DNA from 4 places in the Pseudoalteromonas sp. SG45-3 genome. Region 1 is predicted to be linked to each of the others. Evidence: predicted binding sites of a transcription regulator. Region 1 holds the regulator's gene; each other region holds the start of a gene.
What was found. Region 1 encodes sigma-54, which starts transcription at its own class of promoters, with help from an activator protein. Its sites were predicted from a motif close to GTTGGCACGNNNNTNGNNT; they were not measured.

Region 1 (5,176 bases):
CCATACGCGAACCATATATTATGACCAATAAAATATTAAAATCACTTATAATTCCTACACTTATACTAGCGTTTAATAGTAGTGCTGCAGAGCAAAACACGCAACCTGCTGCCAATCAAATTTCAATAAGTGCCGACAAGCAAGAAGGTCAATTGAAAGCTAATGTGGGTATTTTTGAGAAAAACGTTGAGATTATTCACGGTAATCGCCGCATTACAGCCGATCGCCTAGAAGTACACAAACGTGATGAACTTGGTGATAATAAACAATTATTAATTGCCACAGGTAGCCCTGCGCACTTTGAAGAAAAGCAATCAGACGGCACGACTATGAGCGCCAGTGCTGACGAAGTACGTTATGATGTATCTAAGCGTTTTTTAACGCTTGTTGGTAATGCACAAGTTTCGCAAGCCGGACAAAAAATAAATGCTAAAAGCATTACCTACGACATAGAGCAGCAGCTCATCAGTGCCGAAAAAGATGAAAACTCAACTGACCGCGTTCACACAATTTTAGTACCGATCGAAGCTAAAAAAAGTAAAAAAGGCGATAAAGGTCAACCATGAGCACATTAAAAGCAGAACTATTGGCAAAAAGCTATAAAGGTCGTGAAGTTGTAAAAAACGTCGGCCTTGAAGTACAAGCTGGCAGTATAGTTGGCTTACTTGGCCCTAACGGTGCTGGTAAAACAACGACTTTTTATATGATTGTAGGGCTTGTTCCTAGCGACAAAGGTAAAATATCTATTGATGATAACGATATTACTCTTTTACCTATGCATAGTCGTGCTAGATTAGGCATAGGCTACTTACCACAAGAGTCATCGATTTTTAGAAAGCTGACTGTTTATCAAAACTTAATGGCCATTTTAGAAACACGCAAAGAACTAAATAAACAAGCCAGAGAAGACACGCTCAATAACTTATTAGATGAATTTAGCATACAACACATTCGTGATAGCCAAGGTATGGCATTATCGGGTGGAGAACGTCGTCGTGTAGAAATAGCACGAGCGCTGGCAGCAGATCCTAAATTTATATTACTGGATGAACCGTTTGCCGGTGTTGACCCTATTTCGGTATTAGATATAAAGAAAATAATAGAACATCTTAAAAATCGTGGGATTGGTGTATTAATTACCGACCATAACGTAAGAGAGACCCTTGATGTTTGTGAAAAAGCCTACATTGTTTCTCATGGGGAGCTGATTGCATCAGGTACTCCAGAACACGTATTAAATGATAAAACAGTACGCGATGTTTACTTAGGCGAGCAATTTAGGCTGTAACATTTACGCCATGTCTTTAAGCATCTGCTAGTATTAATTATAACAACATAAAAGGATTGTTAGAGATACATGAGGCAATCACTACAGCTGCGCATGGGCCAGCAACTTACAATGACTCCACAGTTGCAACAAGCTATTCGTTTGTTGCAACTCAGTACATTGGATCTCCAGCAAGAAATACAAGAAGCTCTCGACAGTAATCCACTATTAGAGGTTGAAGAGGCAGACTATTCCGAAGACGCTGCTGGTAAAAACGAGCAAAAAGCTGATACCGATGACATAACTGTTAGCGCATCTGCTGATGATGCTCCGAGCGAATATGAACAAGATACTGGTGAAGCACTTGCAAAAGACACGCTAAGTGACGACATGGCTATGGATGTTAGTTGGGATGAGTACATGAGTGCCGCTCCTGCAGCCTCATCAGGTCCAATGCCCGAAGACGAATCAATATACCAAGGCGCCTCTACTGAAACGCTCCATGAGTATTTAATGTGGCAATTACAACTAACGCCATTTAGCCCTACAGACGAAGCTATTGCTATTGCTATTGTAGAAGCTGTCGATGATTCAGGTATTTTAACACTAAGCTGCGAAGAGATTTTAGAAAGCTTTAATCAAGAAAACGAAGATGATAACGAAGTCGAACTTGATGAAATTGAAGCGGTATTAAAACGCATCCAACTGTTTGATCCTGTTGGTATTGCTGCACGTAGTTTACAAGAGTGTTTGTGTATTCAGCTTAATCAATTTGATAAAGAAACACCTTATATTAATGAAACGAAAATGATTTTAACCGAGCATATTGATCTATTAGCAGCTCGCGACTATCGTACATTAATGAAAAAAACTAAGCTCAAAGAAGAAGAGCTTAAAGAAGTAATGACACTAATACATACTCTCAACCCAAAACCTGCAGATACTATTGTAAGGGAAGAATCTGAGTATGTTATTCCTGATGTGTCAGTTAAAAAAATTAAAGGCCGCTGGGTTGTCGAATTAAACCCAGATAGCATGCCTAAAATTCGTGTTAATAGCCAATACGCAGCAATGTCTCGCACTGTAAAATCAAGTGGCGACAGCCAGTTTATTCGCTCACATTTACAAGAAGCTAAATGGTTTATTAAAAGCTTAGAAAGTAGAAACGACACGCTATTAAAAGTTACTAATTGTATTGTTAAGCAACAACAAGGCTTTTTTGAACATGGCCCTGAAGCCATGAAACCAATGGTTTTAAATGATGTGGCTGAAATGGTAGAAATGCACGAATCGACAATTTCGCGTGTTACTACTCAAAAGTACATGCATACACCCCGTGGTATATTTGAGCTTAAATATTTTTTCTCAAGCCATGTAAGTACTGAAAACGGTGGTGAATGTTCATCTACAGCAATACGTGCGCTTATCCGAAAATTAATCGCAGCAGAAAACTCAGCAAAACCATTGAGTGATAGCAAAATAGCGGATATATTGGCTGAGCAAGGAATTAAAGTAGCGAGACGTACAATCGCAAAATACCGCGAATCTCTTGCTATTCCACCGTCAAATCAGCGTAAAAGTCTGATTTAAGACGCTAAACTAAGAGGGTAATGCTTATGCAACTAAACTTAACTGGTCGTCACGTAGAATTAACCGATTCACTAAGAGACTATATTAATACTAAATTTGCGAAGCTTGAAAGACACTCTGATCATATTAATAATGTTCATGTCATTCTCGATGTAGAAAAATTAAATCAAAAAGCAGAAGCCACAATACACGTAAGCGGTGCTGAGCTATTTGCCTCTACAGAACATCAAGATATGTATGCCGCTATTGACTCGTTGATCGACAAGCTCGATCGCCAAGTAATCAAACACAAAGAGAAGCTTGCTCGACACTAATATGATGAAATTAAGTTCACTTATATGCCAGGACTGCAGCAAAGCTGCGGTCCTTTTTAATAGCAAAAAAAGAATTTTAGAGTTCATTAGCGAACTTGCTCACGACAAACTTCCGTATTTACCGCAACAAGATATTCTTAATGCTTTAATGAGCAGAGAGAAATTAGGTAGTACAGGTATAGGGCGTGGCATTGCTATTCCTCATGGAAGAATGAGCGGTGCAGAAGAGCCTTTGGCTTTAGTGCTCGTTAGCGAAACTCCAATAAACTTTGATGCAATCGATAATCGCCCTGTTGATATTTTTGTCGCACTCATCGTACCAGATGGCGATAACCAGCAGCACTTAAAGACTCTAGCAACCATTGCTGATAAACTAAACAACAAAGATTTTTGTAAACAGTTACGCAGTGCAAAATCTGATACTGAGCTTTACCAAGTTATTGTCGATCAATCATAGTTTTATAAAGGGTGTTAAATGGAGTTAATTATCATAAGCGGCCGTTCTGGTTCTGGAAAGTCGGTTGCTTTGCGCGTTGTAGAAGATTTAGGTTATTATTGCGTAGATAATATTCCAGTAAACCTACTACCTTCATTAGTTCGCAGTGTGTCTGATAGCTACGATAAAATTGCTGTTAGCATTGATGTGCGCAACATCCCTAAAGAACAAGATGAATTTAACGATATTCTTGAATACTTACCTGGCTTTGCAAACCCTACGTTGTTTTATTTAGATAGCGACGATCAGACATTGATCAAACGCTTTTCAGAAACACGCAGATTACACCCACTATCAATAGACTCGTTGCCGCTTGATTTAGCCATCAAAAAAGAAAAAGAATTACTTGATGTATTAACCACTCGCGCCGACTTTATGATAGATACGACTGATTTAAGTGTTCATCAACTCGCTGAATCTATTCGTGAAAAGATTTTAGGTAAAAAAGATAAGCAACTGATTGTCACATTTGAATCATTTGGTTTTAAACACGGTATACCAAAAGAAGCAGACTACGTATTTGATGCACGCTTTTTACCAAATCCACACTGGGAACCAGAGTTGAAGCCTTTAAATGGGTTAGATCAACCGGTTAAAGACTATTTAGCTAATCACAGCATAGTGCAAAAATTCACATGGCAAATTCAAACATTTGTACAAACGTGGTTACCGCATTTAGAAAGAAATAACCGCAGTTATTTAACCATTGCTATTGGGTGTACAGGCGGGCAACATCGCTCTGTGTATTTAGCGCAAACTATCGGTGAAAGTTTTGCAATGACACATCCCAATGTAAAAATTCGCCATCGCGAGCAAGAAAAATAATATAGCTGAATAATCACCTGTTCAGCTTAGGTAGAGTAAGTTATGCATTGTGAAGATACCTTTTTAATAAAAAACAAATTAGGCTTACACGCCAGAGCAGCTACTGTGCTTGCGCAATTAGCAGTACAATTTGATGCGACAATCACATTATTCCAAGATGACAAAGAAGCAGCAGGCGATAGCGTACTTGCATTAATGTTACTTGAAAGTAGCCAAGGAAAAGAAGTTAAAGTTGTTTGTAAAGGCCCTGATTCTGAGCAAGCTTTACACGCTGTTGGAGTATTAATAGCACAACGCTTTAATGAACAAGAATAATCTGTTTTATAAAAACAATATTCGCATTACTAGTGCTTCAATTAAAACAGATATATAAAATAAATAGGTTAGTAACGCCAGTTAACTCACCTCCCCCCATAAAGTAATATAACAATTTATAAAGGACGCCAATGCCAGAAGCTTTTGAACAAGATTATCCACTACAGCAACTAAAGCAGGTGACGAAGTCACTCAATAGTGGTCAATTTGTTCAAGTTAGGCGCATGCTCGCAAAAACGGCTCCTTGTGATACCGCATTATTATTAGAATCATCACCGCATAAAATTCGCCGACTGCTTTGGCAATTGGTCGATCCTGATGTGCAGGGTGATGTTCTTGAAGAATTATCTGAAGATGTTCGTTTAGGCA
Region 2 (5,176 bases), on a different contig from region 1:
TCTTGCTCCGCATTAAGTGAATTAATACTTTGCTTTAACGTGTGTAAAATCACACCTGGCGATGTTTTTACTTCTTGATAAATAACAGCTTCCGCCAACATGCTAGCAAGTTGTACTAATTGCTTCTCGGCTTGTTCGTCCACTTTATCTAGCGGTGCAGTAAGTCCCTCTAAAATGGCTTTTAAACTTGTTAACTGCTCTTCAATTAATGGTTTTACATCTTCAAGGCCTTGTGTTTTACCTTGCCCTAACCCTTCTTTGTAACCTGCTTCTTTACCTTCGCCAACGCCTTTTTCAAAACCGTCTATGTAGCCTTGCTCATGACCTTGCTTGAGGCCTTCTTCGTAGGCGTCTTGCCTAATGCGTTCAAGCTCAATCATAGTAAGCGCAGGCAATTCTGGTTCTTGTGGCTCATCAATTGGCATTTCTTCAGCTAATTCTTTTTTATACAGATCACTAAGCGGTGTACCGTAAGCTGTAGAGCGATTGCCAAAGCTGCTCTCATCTGGTGCTACATCTGGAATAGCCCAGTTTTTTAATAATTCATCTGCTTCATCAGCCCGAAGTGTGCGCCCTTTGAGTTTGCTCATGGTTTACAAGAACTCCTCGCCACCGCCGCCGCCCAGCTGAATTTCACCTGAGTCAGATAAACGACGCGCTGTTGATAAAATCTCTTTTTGCGCCGCTTCTACTTCACTTATACGAACAGGTGCCATAGCTTCTAAATCATCAGCAAGCATTTCGGCTGCACGCTTAGACATATTGCCCAGTATCTTATCTTTAAGGGCATCGTCGGTGCCTTTAATTGCTTTCATTAATACGTCTTGTTGTACTTCTCGAAGGATTGCTTGAATACCACGGTCTTCAACATCCATTAAGTTTTCAAACACAAACATTAAGTCTTGAATTTGCTGCGACATCTCTTCGTCATGCTCACGAATAGAGTCCATTAACTGCCCTTCTACATTGGTATCTAGGTAGTTCATTATATCTGCAGCTGCTTTTAAGCCACCCATTTTAGCGGCTTGTGCACCTGCTTGGCCGGCAAATTGTTTTTCCATAATTTCGTTTAGCTCTTGCAGTGCTGCTGGCTGAACTTCTTCAAGGTTTGCAATACGCATTGTTAAATCTAAACGCACTTTTTCAGGGAACTGAGCAATAATCTCAGCTGACTGTTCTGGCTCTAAATACGATAATACAATGGTTTGAATTTGCGGATGCTCATTACGAATAATGTTTGCTACCTGCTTAGAGTCCATCCATTTTAATGAATCCAAGCCTTTAGCACCTGAGCCCATAACAATTTGGTCAATAAGGCTAGCGGCTTTGTCTTCACCAAGTGCTGCTGTAAGCGCTTTTTTAATAAAGTCTTCTGACTGAAAACCAATGGTACTAAAGCTTTGAATTTGTTCTATAAACAAGTTGTGTACAGCGCTAATTTTAGCTTGAGATAAATCCTGTAGCCCAGCCATTGCCATACCCACTTTTTGCACCTGTTTAGGTTCTAAGTGTTTAAGGATTTGCGCGGCATCTTCTTCTGATAAACTCAAAAGTAATATAGCGGCTTTATCTACCCCATCTAGCTTATCAACATCAAAGGCTGGCGGGAGTTGTTTTTGTTCTTGATCAGTCATCTTCTGTTAACCACGCTTTCACTACTTGTGATGATAGTTCTGGTTCGTTAGCTACAAGGGCACGAATTGCTTTAAGTAAATCTTCGTCGCCATGTAAATCCGGTAACTGCAGTGTACCATCACTTGAGAAACCAACCGAAGCAGAATCAAAGTCTTTATTTAGCATATCAAGTGTATTGTCGCCAATATCTACGCCTGAACTTAATGCATCTTCGTCGTATTCTTCTAGTGTATCGTCTGGGTAAATTAAGCGCTTAAGCATTGGTTTTACTACTGCCATTATCAATACAATGATAACTAAGGCGCCTAGTACAAGGCGGGCTATTTTCATAAACCAGTCTTGTTCCCACAGTGGCACTTCTATTGCTAAATTTGTTGCTTCACGTACAAACGGCACTGTTACTACTTCAAGTGCATCACCACGTTGCATATCAAAACCTACACCACCTTGTAATAAGCGACGAATATTTGACAATGCCTCTACCGAGCGCGGGGCCATAGTTGTTTCGCCGTTTTCTCCCACTTTAGGGACATAGTCAACAGCAACTGACACACTTATTCTGCGTATTACACCACTTTGCTGGCGCTTGTGAGAAATAGTTGTATCGAGTTCATAATTACGTGTTGCTTCTTTGTGGCTACGTGTTGGTGACGTAGCTGTGCCTGCGCCGCCTTGTCCTGCAACTTCAGGGATGTTTGAGTTTAGCGGTGGCTGATTTGTAAGCGCACCAGGAATACCAACAGCTAAACCACCAATGTTATTTTCTTCAAATGTGGTTTCGCTTCTAACCGCTGGTAGGTCTGGGTTATAACGCTTTTGAGTTTCCTCAACTGAGCTAAAGTCCATGCTCAAATCAACTTGAGCTGTATAGTTTGCAAGCCCAACAACCGGTATTAAAATACTGTCTATTTTTTCAAGATACTCTTGTTCGCGCTTGCGTTCTAAATCGTATTCTTTACGAGAGCGTGCTGCTAATGAGCTTTGCGAACCTGAATTTAATAATCGACCATTTTGGTCAGTAACTGTAACACGTGCAGGCTCTAAGCCTTGTACTGCTGAAGCAATCATATCAACAACAGAGTCTACTTCTTCACGGTCAAGTGAGCGGCCACGCTTAAGTGTTAATACAACAGTAGCGGATGGTTTTTTCTCTCTGCGGGCAAATACGTTTTCTTTAGGGATGGCTAACAATACTTTGGCGCGAGTAATGTTATTTAGCTCTTCAATGGTGCGGGCAAGTTGTTGCTCGCGGCCATGTTTAAGGCGTTCGCGCTCTAAGCGTTGGCTTACACCAAAGCCCATATCTTGCATAATTATGTCAGAGCCAGATGCAGGGCCTTGCTCTAACCCTTCGCGGGTCATTAGCAATTTAATGTTTTGGTATTCGCTTTCATCAACCGATACAACATTGCCATCAAGTTGATATTCAATTTTTTGCGCATCTAAAAAGTCTAATGTTTGAATAAGCTCTTCTGTTTGCATTTTGCCTAACGGGCGCATATCTGGCTGACGAGCCCAAATAATAATAAAAATCGCGATAGCTAAACAAATAGCCAATGCTATAACCAATGTTACTTGGCGCAATACATCAACACCATTTAAAGCACTTAAGTAGCCTGACTTTTGTTCTTGTTGATCATCACCACCACCACTTTGGTCAATACCGCCACCAGCAAGTGCTAGGTCTGTAGATTGGTTAGATTGCGCCACAATAATTCTCCACTACCTAATTAAACAGGCATGTTCATGATTTCTTTATAAGCTTCAACAAGTTTATTACGAACCTGTACTGTAGCCTCAAAAGCAACTGACGATTTTTGAGAAGCAATCATCGCCTCAGCAAGAGATACACTTCGATCCCCCATCTCAACTGCTGTTACTTTTTGCGCGGCATCTTGTTGTAACCCGTGCACTGAATTTATTGCATCACTTAGCATATCGCCAAATTGTGCTGTAGAAGTAGACTGCACCTGAGTTGGCAGTTTATTAGTTTGATTATTACGGCCGGCTTCTAAAGCCATTGATTGCATTTCTTGAAATACAGCACTGTTTTGAATTTTCATAATTTATCTCTGACACGCAGTGAACTCTTACAAGTAATAAAGCACAAAGCATGCCAAATAATTAATCATTAAAATACAGTAGGTTAACTTTAATTTGTGTGAGTCAGAGTTTTGACAACCCTAAGCTCGCAGCGCAAACTTAGGGTTTATAGGAGGTTATGCAGGAAGTGAAATACCTAAATCGCGCATTTGCGCTAGTTTATAACGTAAAGTTCGTGGGCTTATACCCAACGTTTCAGCAACGTCTTTACGCTTACCTTGGCAACGTGCAAGGGTTTCTAAAATAATACGATGCTCTTTGTCTTTAAGCTCATCTTTATAGCTACCGGTATCTGCCGCTAGCAAACCTTGATTAGGCTCATCCTCAGCATGCAATTTTTCATCATAATATGCAGAGCTTAACGTGCTTTTATCAACACCTTTATCTGCATGAGCTAATTCTGTTGGCGATACGGTTTGCGCCGGTGCCAATGAAGGCTCCATAACAAAGTTATTAGATACTAAGTTTTCGATAAAAATAGCATGCTCGTTTATTGTATCGCCACTTCGCAGTATAAGTGCACGCTGTATAACGTTATCAAGTTCGCGCACATTACCAGGCCACGCGTGAGCCAGTAACTTTTGCTCGGCAGCTTTATCTAAATACGCCATAGGCTCCTTGCTTTTACTTATATGGCGCTCAATTAAATGCTTAGCCAATACAATAATATCGCCAGGGCGTTGGCACAATGGACGCCACATAAGTGGAAAAACATTAAGCCTGTAATATAAATCTTCCCTAAACTGATTTTCAGACACGGCTTCTTTTAAATCACGATTACTGGTTGCCAAAATACGTACATCGAGCTGAATTGTTTTACGCCCCCCTAAACGCTCTACTTCACGTTCTTGCAGTACGCGTAAAAGTTTAGCTTGTAGTCCTAAGTCCATTTCAGTAATTTCATCAAGTAAAATAGTACCGCCTTGTGCTTGCTCAAACTTACCCGGACATGCTTGAATCGCCCCCGTAAAAGCCCCTTTTTCGTAACCAAATAACGTGGCTTCGAGCATATTTTCAGGAATAGCCGCGCAGTTAATCGCTACAAATGGCTCATTACATCGGCTCGACTTATCATGAATATAACGCGCAAGTACTTCCTTACCCGAACCACTTGGGCCAAGTACCATTACACTTGCATCAGAGCGTGCTACTTTACTTGCAAGCTCCAATAATTGAATACTAGTTGGATCAGCAACAACGGGGCCGTCGGTTTCTTTTGCTTTTTCAGGCAAATAACGGCTCACCATATTTAACAGCACTTCAGGTGCAAATGGTTTTGCCATGTAGTCAATTGCACCTAGGCGCATGGCCTCTACCGCATCGTCAATTGTGGCATACGCCGTCATCATCAATACAGGTAAATCAGGGTGGTTTAATTTAATACTGCGTAGTAAATCAAGTCCACTCATTGCGCCCATTTGCACGTCGCTTACAACAA
Region 3 (5,176 bases), on a different contig from region 1:
TTCAGATGTTTTAGCTGACTCGTTTGAAAATTGTAACTTTGATGATTTTTCGAATCCTTATGAGAGAAACTATCACCTTAGATATAAAGACGGTGAGTCAACATATAGTGCAGAGTTCTACTTTAGAGCAGAGCAAAGTCGCTTTATGGAATTGTCTGACTGGAAAGAGTTTGAAGGTAAAAACGAGCTTGATGTCCAGCAGATGATAGATATCTTAGTGCTAACTCCTTATAAGTGGGAAGATGAAGTAACTATTGATACTGCATATTGGCGTAAACGTAAAGAAGAAGGTGATGTACAAATTGATGTTGATAATGAAAGCAACTGGCAGAGAGCAACTAAGCAAGCAGATGGAACGATATTATATGAGTGCAGTACGGATGGTGAAAACTGGAGCGAATGTGCTGAATAATCAATAAGTTATTCGTTCCGTAATTGGCGATCTAAAAGATCGCCTTTTTTTGTTGTCTTGAAATACAAACTGGTTGGAAGGTTAATGGGTATTCGCAACCATAAAAGGTAACCAAATGACACAAACAACACTAGCAAAACTGAAATGTACAGCCCGCCCGACTATTCCAGCTATCGAGCCTATTCAAGTTAAACGCGAAAAACTGATTGCCCGATTAAACGAACAACGTGCTATGGCTGCTTGCTTATTGGAAAGTGAGGTGTATACCGCTTATAAAGAGGTTTGGATAAACGATGGTATTACCGGAGAGAAGAAACGAGTAAAGCAACCTAAGAAGCTAAGACAGTGGTTCTATCAAGTGAATGATACTTGGTTCTTTGAAATAAAGTATGGCAACAAGTCATTGGAATTACAGAAAGGCAAAGTTGCGATTGAAGTGGGTAAGCAAGAAAATTTACTAACAACAATCGACACCTTAATTCAGGCTGTTGAAAAAGGAGAGTTAGATACTCAGCTAAAAGCCGTTACTGGACCAAGAAAAGCAAAGGTCTAGGCGTGGCTATATTACGTGAAATAAGCTGTGTCTATACCTTTAGGGAAGTAGATGATGATATTTTGAATGTAACACTTGATAGTCCAGAGAAGGTCTATCAAGTGTTTAAGCATTTGAAACATGAAACCAAAAAGCGTTTTATCGTGGTGAACTTGAACAGCCAGCATCAAATCATCAATTATGAAGTTATAGCGATTGGCGCGGTAAATCAGATATCACTTCGTTCGGCTGAAGTATTGAGAACAGCCATTTTAATTAACGCACCAGCTATTATTCTAATTCATAACCATTCATCAGGTGATCCAAAACCAAGCCCGCAGGATTTTCATTTTACCGAGCAAATTAAACAAGCCGCAAAGATGTTCAGTATCGATGTGCTTGACCATGTTGTTATTGGATATGAGAGTTTTGATAGAGCTGTCAGAGATTAAGCCCTGTTAAAATCAGGGTTTCAACCAAATTCATAGTTACCAAAAAATTACACGAATTTCGTTACTAGGGGCGATCCCCAATCAAACGTGGCTACTTTTTAAAATGTAATTTAGGGAAAATAGAGGTGGTCCTAGTTGACCTTGGTCGGGATTGGCGACTTATCTGGTAAAACAGAAAATAGTGAGAAGTTATTCACCATCTAGCCCACGTATTTAGTGGAGATGGTGGCCCCTCCCAGACTCGAACTGGGGACCTAACGATTATGAGTCGTGTGCTCTAACCAACTGAGCTAAGGGGCCAACTTTTATATAACTGCAAAGCAGTTAATTTTTGAAGCGTTTAGTCACAGAGCGACTAAAGCGGGTTGCAGTATAAAAACTTTTTAGGTGCTTGTCACTACCAAAAACCTTTATTTTAACAATCAACAAGCTAACTGCTTAAATAGTAATCTTTTAAGTGGGCATAAACATAAAATGTAAGATATTTACCGTGCTATTCACTGCATTAAATTATAAACAAAACCTATCCCATATAGTCTTTTATATTTAACCCTCTACTTTTTAAGCAAAGCTAACATATATGTGTAGGCATACAAGGCTGTAAAAATATGCTTGGGGCTACTGTCAGTGCCAGATTAGGTGTCTGATTAACTACATTCACCATAATCACTAAGCTCGATTGAACAGTAATCGGAATAATAGGCGCAAAAAGTACGCCTGCTATTTTTTTATTACTTAAATACGAGGCGCTAGAGTTAATTGCATTATTAAAACTTTGTCGTATTGCGACGTTTTGTGGTGTTTTAGAATGAAACATACAAATAATTGGAGTTACGAACGCAAGCGTTACATAACTAAACTTATACTTGTTGACGACCTTTTCTAAAATAAAGGTAAAAAACAGCGTTACAAATCCACTATACAACCCTTGCACTAATGCAGCTTGAAAAGTGACCGATTTAGCAATGTCTGCCGCACTATTTGCCCAGAAGGCCCAACTAAAATAAAAAATGAATGACACAACGCCTGACATTATAAGTCGAATATTCAATTAACTACCTCAACATGCCTAAAAACCTAGTTTAATGATAACACTAGAAGTGAAGGTAATATTGTCACTAAATAATAAGGTATTTGATTGTATATTATGGATGTATAAACACACTAATGTTGAAGATTTCCTAAATGGCATCAAATCAGAATCTGAGCGCGACTGTTAGCTGGAAAGCTTATTAGTAAACAATAAGTATAGTTTTAAAATAATATTGGGAGTGAGTTAAGGAAGTGAATTAATGAGTTGAAGAGCTTTAAAAATTGGATTTAACCTAAAAACTATCTAAAAACTAATATTGTGAGCCGATCGGTACTGAAGTATTTAGCTAAACCTCAGTAGTCGGCTTACACAATATATAATCTGTCATTATTTTTTCGCAATAATGTAGATTGCATGTATTAACCCTGGGAAATAACCTAGCAGTGTTAATAGAATATTTAACCAAAAATGCATACCTAAGCCAACTTGCAAAAACACACCTAATGGCGGTAATAAAACCGAAAGTATTATACGAATAATATCCATGATCAAACTCCATTTAAATTAAACATTGAAAAGACTTAAAGCCCAGTATTACTGGGCCTTAACTATACTGTATTATTCAGCAACAATAGCTAGTTTATCAACTACGTCGCGAACATCTTCAGCATTTTTAGCAATTTTAACTGCTAGTTGCTTTTCAGCTTCAGACTCTACAGAGCCATTCAGAGTTACCACACCGTTGTCGGTATCAACATCAATGTCTGTACCACCTACTTCTGAGTCAAACAGGAAGCGAGTTGTGATTACAGTGGTGATTTTAGCGTCCGTTAGGTCGTTATCATCATCGTCCATCATGTCGTTGCTTTTATCTTCGGTGTCCATGCTTTTAACAACAGTAAGGCTGTTATCAACATCAGTTACACCATCTAGGCTAAGTACAAGTTCTTCTGCTAGCTCTTTATCGAGTTCGCTATTAACTTTACCTGTAAGTACTACCTTGCCATTTTTTACATCAGTGTTAATGTCAAAGTTGTTTAGATTAGTGTTCATAAGTAGAACGGTTTCTGCCTTACCATCAATCCAAGCATCTTTACTTTCGTTTTCCCAGCTGTTTGCTTGGGCACCCATAGCCGTAGTACCAAGAACTAGAGCTGCGATAATAGATTTGTTAAATGTTTTCATAATCTTTCTCCTTTTGATTAAAGACACTTTAACTAATGCGAGCTTCAGGCCAACTTTATTTATACTTAAAATTCAAAGACTTGAATTAATTAAAAGATAAAACCTTATCTATGTTTGTGTAACTATTTACAGGCTACTCGGTAAAACTTTCTCAAATAGTGAAAATAGCTAGATAATTGCTCTTTTGGTTAATCTATCGTTAATATAACAAAACAAAAAACACCGTTAAATAATAACCAATTGATTATTAATGAAATTATATTTGGTACGCGGTTTGCAATCTAACTACAAGAGCAGTATCAATAGTAAATATAAGAAGGAATAACTCATGTCTGTAAAAGTTGAAGACCGCCCAATAGAGCAAGTACGCGAACAAGTGATTGATCAATTAATTTATAATTACAGTCATGGTGTTATTTCTGTTGATGCATTCGAAAGACGTTTAGATAATGCGATGGATGCATCTAATAACGAAGCACTGCTAGCCTTAGTAGAAGACTTAACACTTAATACCGATCAGCAATATAAAGCAGAAAAACAATCGCAATTTACACCACATTATAGTGCACAGCAAAACAGTGATGATGATTTTACATTACGCAGTATTTTAGGATCTAACGAGCGAAGTGGTCAGTGGGTTGTACCAAAAAATATATATTTGAGTAACTTTATGGGATCGGTGGTGCTTGATTTTACCGATGCTATTTTTGCGCATCAAAATGTAACTATTCACGTTAACTGTATTTTTGGTAGCGATGAAATTTACGTACCAGAGCATGTCAATGTAGTGTCTAAAATGTTTTGTATTTTAAGTAGCCTTGAAAATAAATCTGTGTCGCTTAACAAACGCCAAGGCCCTACAATTCATATTGAAGGAAAGGCAGTAATGGGCTCGGTTGAAGTGAAAATAAAGCGCACAATTAAAGAAAAATTTATGAGCTTTGCAAATGAGCTAAAAACCCAGTTTGGCACGGGTAATAATAACCGCTCACTATAATTGAGTAGCAGCACTTTAGCGTGCTGCTTAGTATTTTATTATAAATCGTTATTTCGCTCGCTTGGTATATCACTTAAATACTCTACAAACTCAACTTCAAACCCTGCAGGATCAATAAAGTAGACATTCTTTCTGAAAGGATTTTCGCTACCTTGCTTGCTTAGAGTAAAACCCGCTTTATTTAAGCGCATTACTACTGCGCTTAAATTATTAGTTACATAAGCAAAGTGTGCAAAACCAATTTGATGGCCCGATAAGTTTCTGTTTTCACCTTCACCATGACTGCTTATCGCAATGTAATGCGTGTCATCTCCAAAGTGTACCCAGCGTCTTGGTTTTCCATGCCAATCGCCTCTGCCCTCACTTCTAATCGACCAATGTGGAAATACAGCGCGATAAAATGTAAGCATACTATCTATATCACTCGCGACTAAGTTTACGTGCTCTAAATACATAATGTTATCCTATCAGTTAAGTTAGGAGCACGATAAAACCTCAAGTTAACTTTAGGTAAAGTGTTATTTAAAATTAATTTATTTAAATGCAGATAATTATTTTTTAAAAA
Region 4 (5,176 bases), on a different contig from region 1:
AGGCTTTTATCGTTACCGTGGCTCATCATTAATGAAAAACCATACGGATGATCATTTGCTAAATCAGCCAGCGGTAAATGCACTTGCGCTGAGCCACTAAGCCCTGCAATTGCCGAAAGCGTAATAATTTGCATGCGTAAGGCGCTTGTGTCGGCGCCTAATTTAGGTGCGGTTGTGGGGGTGGTTGGCAAAAATAAACAGCTGTTTGTATTTAGGTTTTTAGCTATTAGTGTTTGCCATTGGGTTTGTACTTTTAGTGCTTCTTGTTCTTCTTGAACAGTTAGGGCAAGCGCCATATTAAAACGTGCCGCAATTGCTGGAGCAAACTGGGGAAGTTGCCCCGGCAATTGAAGCCAGTCTTTATGCGTTTTTGCGATTGCTCGCCCTTGCAGTACTCTAAAACTATCAGCAAGTTCATTTAATAAGCTGCTGTTAGGTAGTTCAAATTCTTTATGGTGCTTAAAATTAGGCTTGGTTTTTTCAAGCAATTGTTTAAGTGGGGCTTGTAAAACAGGGTCAACGAGTTCAAATAACGGCTCGCAAATAACTAAGGTATCAACGTTATTAATAGCTTGATTTGGTAGCAGTACATTACCTACATCGCTTAATAGCTCGGCGCTTTGGGTAAGCCAACCTATGGTATCAAAAGGCGGAGCCAACGGTATTAGGCCGTCTTTTTCAATCACGTTATGGCTTGGCCTTATGCCATATAAACCACAATAGCTGGCGGGTATTCTAATTGAGCCGCCGGTGTCGGTGCCTAAGCCAATATCAGCTAAGTTAGCAGCAACTGCAGCAGCAGACCCCATACTCGAACCACCGCAAGCATGCCCTTTTAATTTAGGATTTTGCGCAGCGCCATAATGTATATTATTACCCTCTAAGCTATAAGCCAGCTCGTCAGTATGGGTAAAGCCTATAAAGTTACAACCAGCGGTCATGAGCTTATTAACCGAGCTTGCCGTATTTTGAGCCGGTTTAGCTGTTTTAAACCAGTGTGGGTTGCCTGCGCTGTTACGCTCGCCCTTTACTGCAAATACATCTTTTACAGCTAAGCGATTGTTTGCAAGCACTCCAGAGTGGTTTGTTTGCCACAGGGTAGGACCGTGATTGCAAAATATACCTTTGTTGTTTTTTTTATCACTCATTTGCAGCTCATTATTATAAAACTGACCAAGTACTTACTTATTAAGTTAAGAGTGATTAAAAAGCGGGCTGGTTATTATGAATACCAATTTTATTAAAAACATGATCATTTTATCGGATTAAATAGCGCACTCACTGCGTCATTTTCTTCGCGTTATAATAGATCACTAATTTAATGCAATTGGTATAACTCCGCTTTTTAATCGGTAGTTTTGATTTTATAGTGCTTAGACTAAGCAAGAGGAATGCCATAAATTAAAATCCTGTCCAACTGGTCAGGATTTAGTGGGTTGTATGAGATTTGTAAGTGTGGGCTGTAGAAATAGTGAGATTAAAATGAGCTAAAACAAACCAATTTGGTGCGCAGATGCACCAAGTTGGTCTTTATTTATATGGCTTTGAGTGCTAAATAAGGGGCGTTTTACTGATGATTAAACCGTTAATATCGGCGTAAACCCAATCGTTAGGTTCAATAGTAGTGCTAAGCATGGTAACAGCTTGGTTTTTATCACCAAAGCCGCGCTTTAAGGTACTACGCGGTGTAGAACCTAGCGCCATTACAGGTAAGTTCATCGTGGCGAGTATTTCTATATCTCGGCAACAGCCATTTATTATTACGCCTTCCCAGCCATTACTTAAGGCACGCTCGGCCATAATATCGCCTATAAACGCAAAGCGTTTGCTCGAAAACCCGTTTATAACCAATACTTTACCTTCACCATTTTCATGCAATATATCGGCGGCAAAAGAGTTGTCTTCTGGGCAGGTAACGGTAACTACTTTGCCATAAAACGTGGTTTTTTTACCAAAGTGATAAAGGCCGCTGTCTGCTACTTGCACGTTATCGCGATGATCGTCAAATAAATCGGGTGTAGTAAAGGATGTCATGGGTTAAGTCTCACTTTGCTCAGGTATTTTAAGACCAATACCTTTTAAAATTATGTGGGCAATTGATTGCGTAATTTGTGCCACATCGGTTTCGTCGTACTCTAATTTGTTCATTACGAGTAAAACCTCAGCCTGAAAGTCGGCGTAATATTGCGTGGTAGACCAAATAGTAAAGAGCAAATGGTAGGGATCAACCTTATCCATTTTATCAGCGTCCATCCATGCTTGAAGTACATCAACCTTTTGTTTAACCCAAGGGCGGGTATTGGTTCTAAAGTAGTTTTGTAAATAGGGTGCACCGCGCAGTATTTCACTGGCAAATAAGCGAGATTGCATTGGCTGATTTACGGCCAGTATTACTTTGCTTTTAATATAGTTATAAAGCACGGTAGCTGGATCGTCGTTAATTGTGACGTTATCGAGCCCTAAGTTCCAATTAGCTATTATGCGGTCAATCACAGACTCGTACAGACCATCCTTACTTTTAAAGTAATACAAAATATTAGCTTTTGGCACCTGCGCTTCTTTAGCAACCATGCTCATACTTGCTCCGTCGTAACCTAATTGCGAAAACAATTGCTCGGCGGCATCTAAAATTAGTTTTTGGTTTTTCTCGCGTGTGACTTCTTTTTTATTTGGCTTTATTTGTGTGGTCATTATAAAGTTTGCGTGTTTAACGTATTGATTGATTGTAGCTTTACTGACCAAAAGGTCAATTACTAAAAAGGGTGAATGCTAAAAACAAATGAGAGGTTTAAGCTATTAACTTTAGGGTCTGTTGATCTTTGCGGATTAAAATTTGTTCAAACTAGGGGCTATTTAATCGCGGCGCGAGATTTGTAACCTAGTGGGCTAAGTAAAAACCGAGCAAAGCTTCCGCGTCCTGCTCACGCCCCTTACCTACATCCATGTAGGCAACAAAGAGTAAGTAGCCCCTAGGAAGAACCCTTTGGGCAGCGCCTGTTTGGCATTAATGCTACGTTATCGCCCATTAATGGGGAATAACCACACTATATAGGCTCTGCCTTGCCTAAATACCAAACAGACTGCTGCAAATTCAACCTTGAAAGAACAACAGACCCTTATTGTTTAATTAAATAATTACTGTTAGTTTAGTTTCAAATTTACGAGTAGTACTTTTGGATTGGCAAATGGATTTTATAAGCAAAAATAAATACACGCTTTATGGAGTCGCGGCCATATTACTGTGGAGTTGCTTAGTTGCATTACTACGGGATATTTCTGAGTTGTTTAGCCCCATTGGTGGTGCGGCGGCTATGTATTCTGTCAGTGCGATATTTTTAATTTTGGTTATGGGAGTGCCCAAGTTTAGTGGTTTTTCGAAACGTTACTTGGTAATAGGTACTTTATTATTTGTATCGTACGAAATTTGCTTGGCGCTTTCTATTGGTATGGCAAACAGCCGTCATCAGGCAATGGAAATGGCGGTTATTAATTATTTATGGCCCACGCTGACTATATTGCTCTCTATTATTATTGGTCGTAAAAAAGTAAGTTACTGGGTTTACCCAAGCATGATCATTGCTTTTTTAGGGGTTGCTTGGTGTATTACAGGCGATCAAAAAATGTCACTCGATACGCTTGTTACTAACTTTGCTGATAATCCTGCTACTTACTTAATGGCATTAGCTGCAGCGTTTATATGGGCTATTTATTGCGTAGTAACGCAAAAGCTGAGTAATGGTAAAAATGCCATTACGTTATTTTTTGCGGTTACGGCAATGAGCTTGTGGGCGCAATATGGTTTTAGTAATGAAGCGCCATTAACGTTTTCACTGGGCTCAAGCATAACATTGCTATTAGCTGGTGTAGTAGTGGGGAGCGGTTATGCACTGTGGAATCAAGCTATAATTGGCGGTAACTTAATGCTGTTGGGGACGCTTTCGTACTTTACACCGGTGTTTTCTACTATTATTTCGGCGTTGTATTTATCTATTACGCTGAGCGCTTCGTTTTGGCAAGGGGTTGTACTGGTAACAGTGGGCTCGCTAATTTGCTATTTTGTAACGCAAGAAAAGCCTAAACAACCTCAAATAGCTTCTGCAACATAAGGCTAATTTTATTAAAAATAAGCCCTATTATTTTAGGGCTTTTTGTTGCGTGCAGATTATTTTGCATTATTTACCTGCGCTAGTAACTCTATAACTTTTTGTTGACCAAATGTTTGTGCAAATTGCTCTGCTGTTTGGCCTGCTTTGTTTTGATGCGCGTTATCGCAATCAAGTGATACGAGTGTTTTAGCTATACTAAATTCACCTCTAAAAATAGCGGCCATTAGCGCTGTGTTGCCACGGTTATCTTCTAGACAGGCATTAGCGCCTAAGTGTAAAAGTGTGTTAACCGTGTTTTTATTACCATGGTAAGTAGCAATCATTAACGCGGTGTAGCCTTTATTGTTGTAGCTGTCGATAGGAATACCGGCATCTACAAATTGCTCTATTACAGCTGTGTCGTTTGTGCGTGCTGCGGCAAAGTAATAAGCAAATAAACTATCGTATTGAGTTTTTGCAGAATGTTGGGTTTCAGATTGCGTACTGGGTGTTTGTGTATCTGATGTATTTTGAGCGTAAACGCTACTGGTAAAGCTCAGAAATAGAGCGACTATAATTAATAAATTACGCATAACAATTGTCTCTTATAAAAGAGGAAGGGTTTATTCCTTCCTCATGATTGTGGTTTAAATAGCTATTTAGTTGGGACTAATTGCTTTTAACTAGTTGCTTATAAGTTAGCGGCTAGTTGTTTAACCATTTTAAGGTCGCCGTTTACAGCTTTAGTTAAGCGTGTACCGTACTCACTATCAGCTTTATAAAAGTGGCTAAGCATTTTGTGTTTAACACTGCTGTTTTGCACTTTGCCTAAATCGCCTGCTAGGTTATTAATTAGGTTTGTACGTTCTTGCTTGCTAAAACCACGGTATATAACACCTGCTTGCGCGAAGTTTTGCTGCTTTTTAATCGCAGCTTGTTGTACAAAGCCTTTTAGCTCTGTGTTACTTCTACGTGCAATTGGGTTTTCAGCTACGTTTTCTTGGCTTGGCTGGTAGTTCACATTGCTTATAGTGTTACCAATATTCATTGCGCCGTCTTGGTTGTAGTTAACCACTTCAACTTTTGCACGG

Region 2: the regulator sigma-54 is predicted to act here: its motif matches at 3,738-3,756, upstream of fliE (flagellar hook-basal body complex protein FliE).
Region 3: the regulator sigma-54 is predicted to act here: its motif matches at 3,650-3,668, upstream of H5126_RS02895 (BON domain-containing protein).
Region 4: the regulator sigma-54 is predicted to act here: its motif matches at 1,381-1,399, upstream of H5126_RS05535 (amidase family protein).

The regions. Positions count from the first base shown of each region.
Region 1 covers NZ_JACJEN010000004.1:228,071-233,246, forward strand. Annotated here, with positions in the region: gene lptC (LPS export ABC transporter periplasmic protein LptC) at 1-31, shown strand, start outside; gene lptA (lipopolysaccharide transport periplasmic protein LptA) at 21-566, shown strand; gene lptB (LPS export ABC transporter ATP-binding protein) at 563-1,288, shown strand; gene H5126_RS07175 (RNA polymerase factor sigma-54) at 1,358-2,857, shown strand; gene hpf (ribosome hibernation promoting factor) at 2,884-3,171, shown strand; gene ptsN (PTS IIA-like nitrogen regulatory protein PtsN) at 3,176-3,628, shown strand; gene rapZ (RNase adapter RapZ) at 3,647-4,492, shown strand; gene H5126_RS07195 (HPr family phosphocarrier protein) at 4,535-4,807, shown strand; gene mgtE (magnesium transporter) at 4,939-5,176, shown strand, end outside.
Region 2 covers NZ_JACJEN010000013.1:32,620-37,795, reverse strand. Annotated here, with positions in the region: gene fliH (flagellar assembly protein FliH) at 1-590, opposite strand, end outside; gene fliG (flagellar motor switch protein FliG) at 594-1,634, opposite strand; gene fliF (flagellar basal-body MS-ring/collar protein FliF) at 1,627-3,345, opposite strand; gene fliE (flagellar hook-basal body complex protein FliE) at 3,366-3,698, opposite strand; gene H5126_RS14310 (sigma-54 dependent transcriptional regulator) at 3,855-5,176, opposite strand, start outside.
Region 3 covers NZ_JACJEN010000002.1:104,811-109,986, reverse strand. Annotated here, with positions in the region: gene H5126_RS02925 (hypothetical protein) at 1-412, shown strand, start outside; gene H5126_RS02920 (DUF6641 family protein) at 528-965, shown strand; gene H5126_RS02915 (JAB domain-containing protein) at 968-1,396, shown strand; tRNA gene H5126_RS02910 (tRNA-Ile) at 1,620-1,696, opposite strand; partial or broken gene H5126_RS02905 (hypothetical protein) at 1,951-2,429, opposite strand; gene H5126_RS02900 (YqaE/Pmp3 family membrane protein) at 2,817-2,975, opposite strand; gene H5126_RS02895 (BON domain-containing protein) at 3,048-3,614, opposite strand; gene H5126_RS02890 (LiaF domain-containing protein) at 3,943-4,611, shown strand; gene H5126_RS02885 (VOC family protein) at 4,650-5,066, opposite strand.
Region 4 covers NZ_JACJEN010000003.1:234,542-239,717, reverse strand. Annotated here, with positions in the region: gene H5126_RS05535 (amidase family protein) at 1-1,148, opposite strand, end outside; gene H5126_RS05530 (putative 4-hydroxy-4-methyl-2-oxoglutarate aldolase) at 1,552-2,034, opposite strand; gene H5126_RS05525 (TetR/AcrR family transcriptional regulator) at 2,038-2,691, opposite strand; gene yddG (aromatic amino acid DMT transporter YddG) at 3,186-4,106, shown strand; gene H5126_RS05515 (ankyrin repeat domain-containing protein) at 4,163-4,678, opposite strand; gene H5126_RS05510 (catalase) at 4,777-5,176, opposite strand, start outside.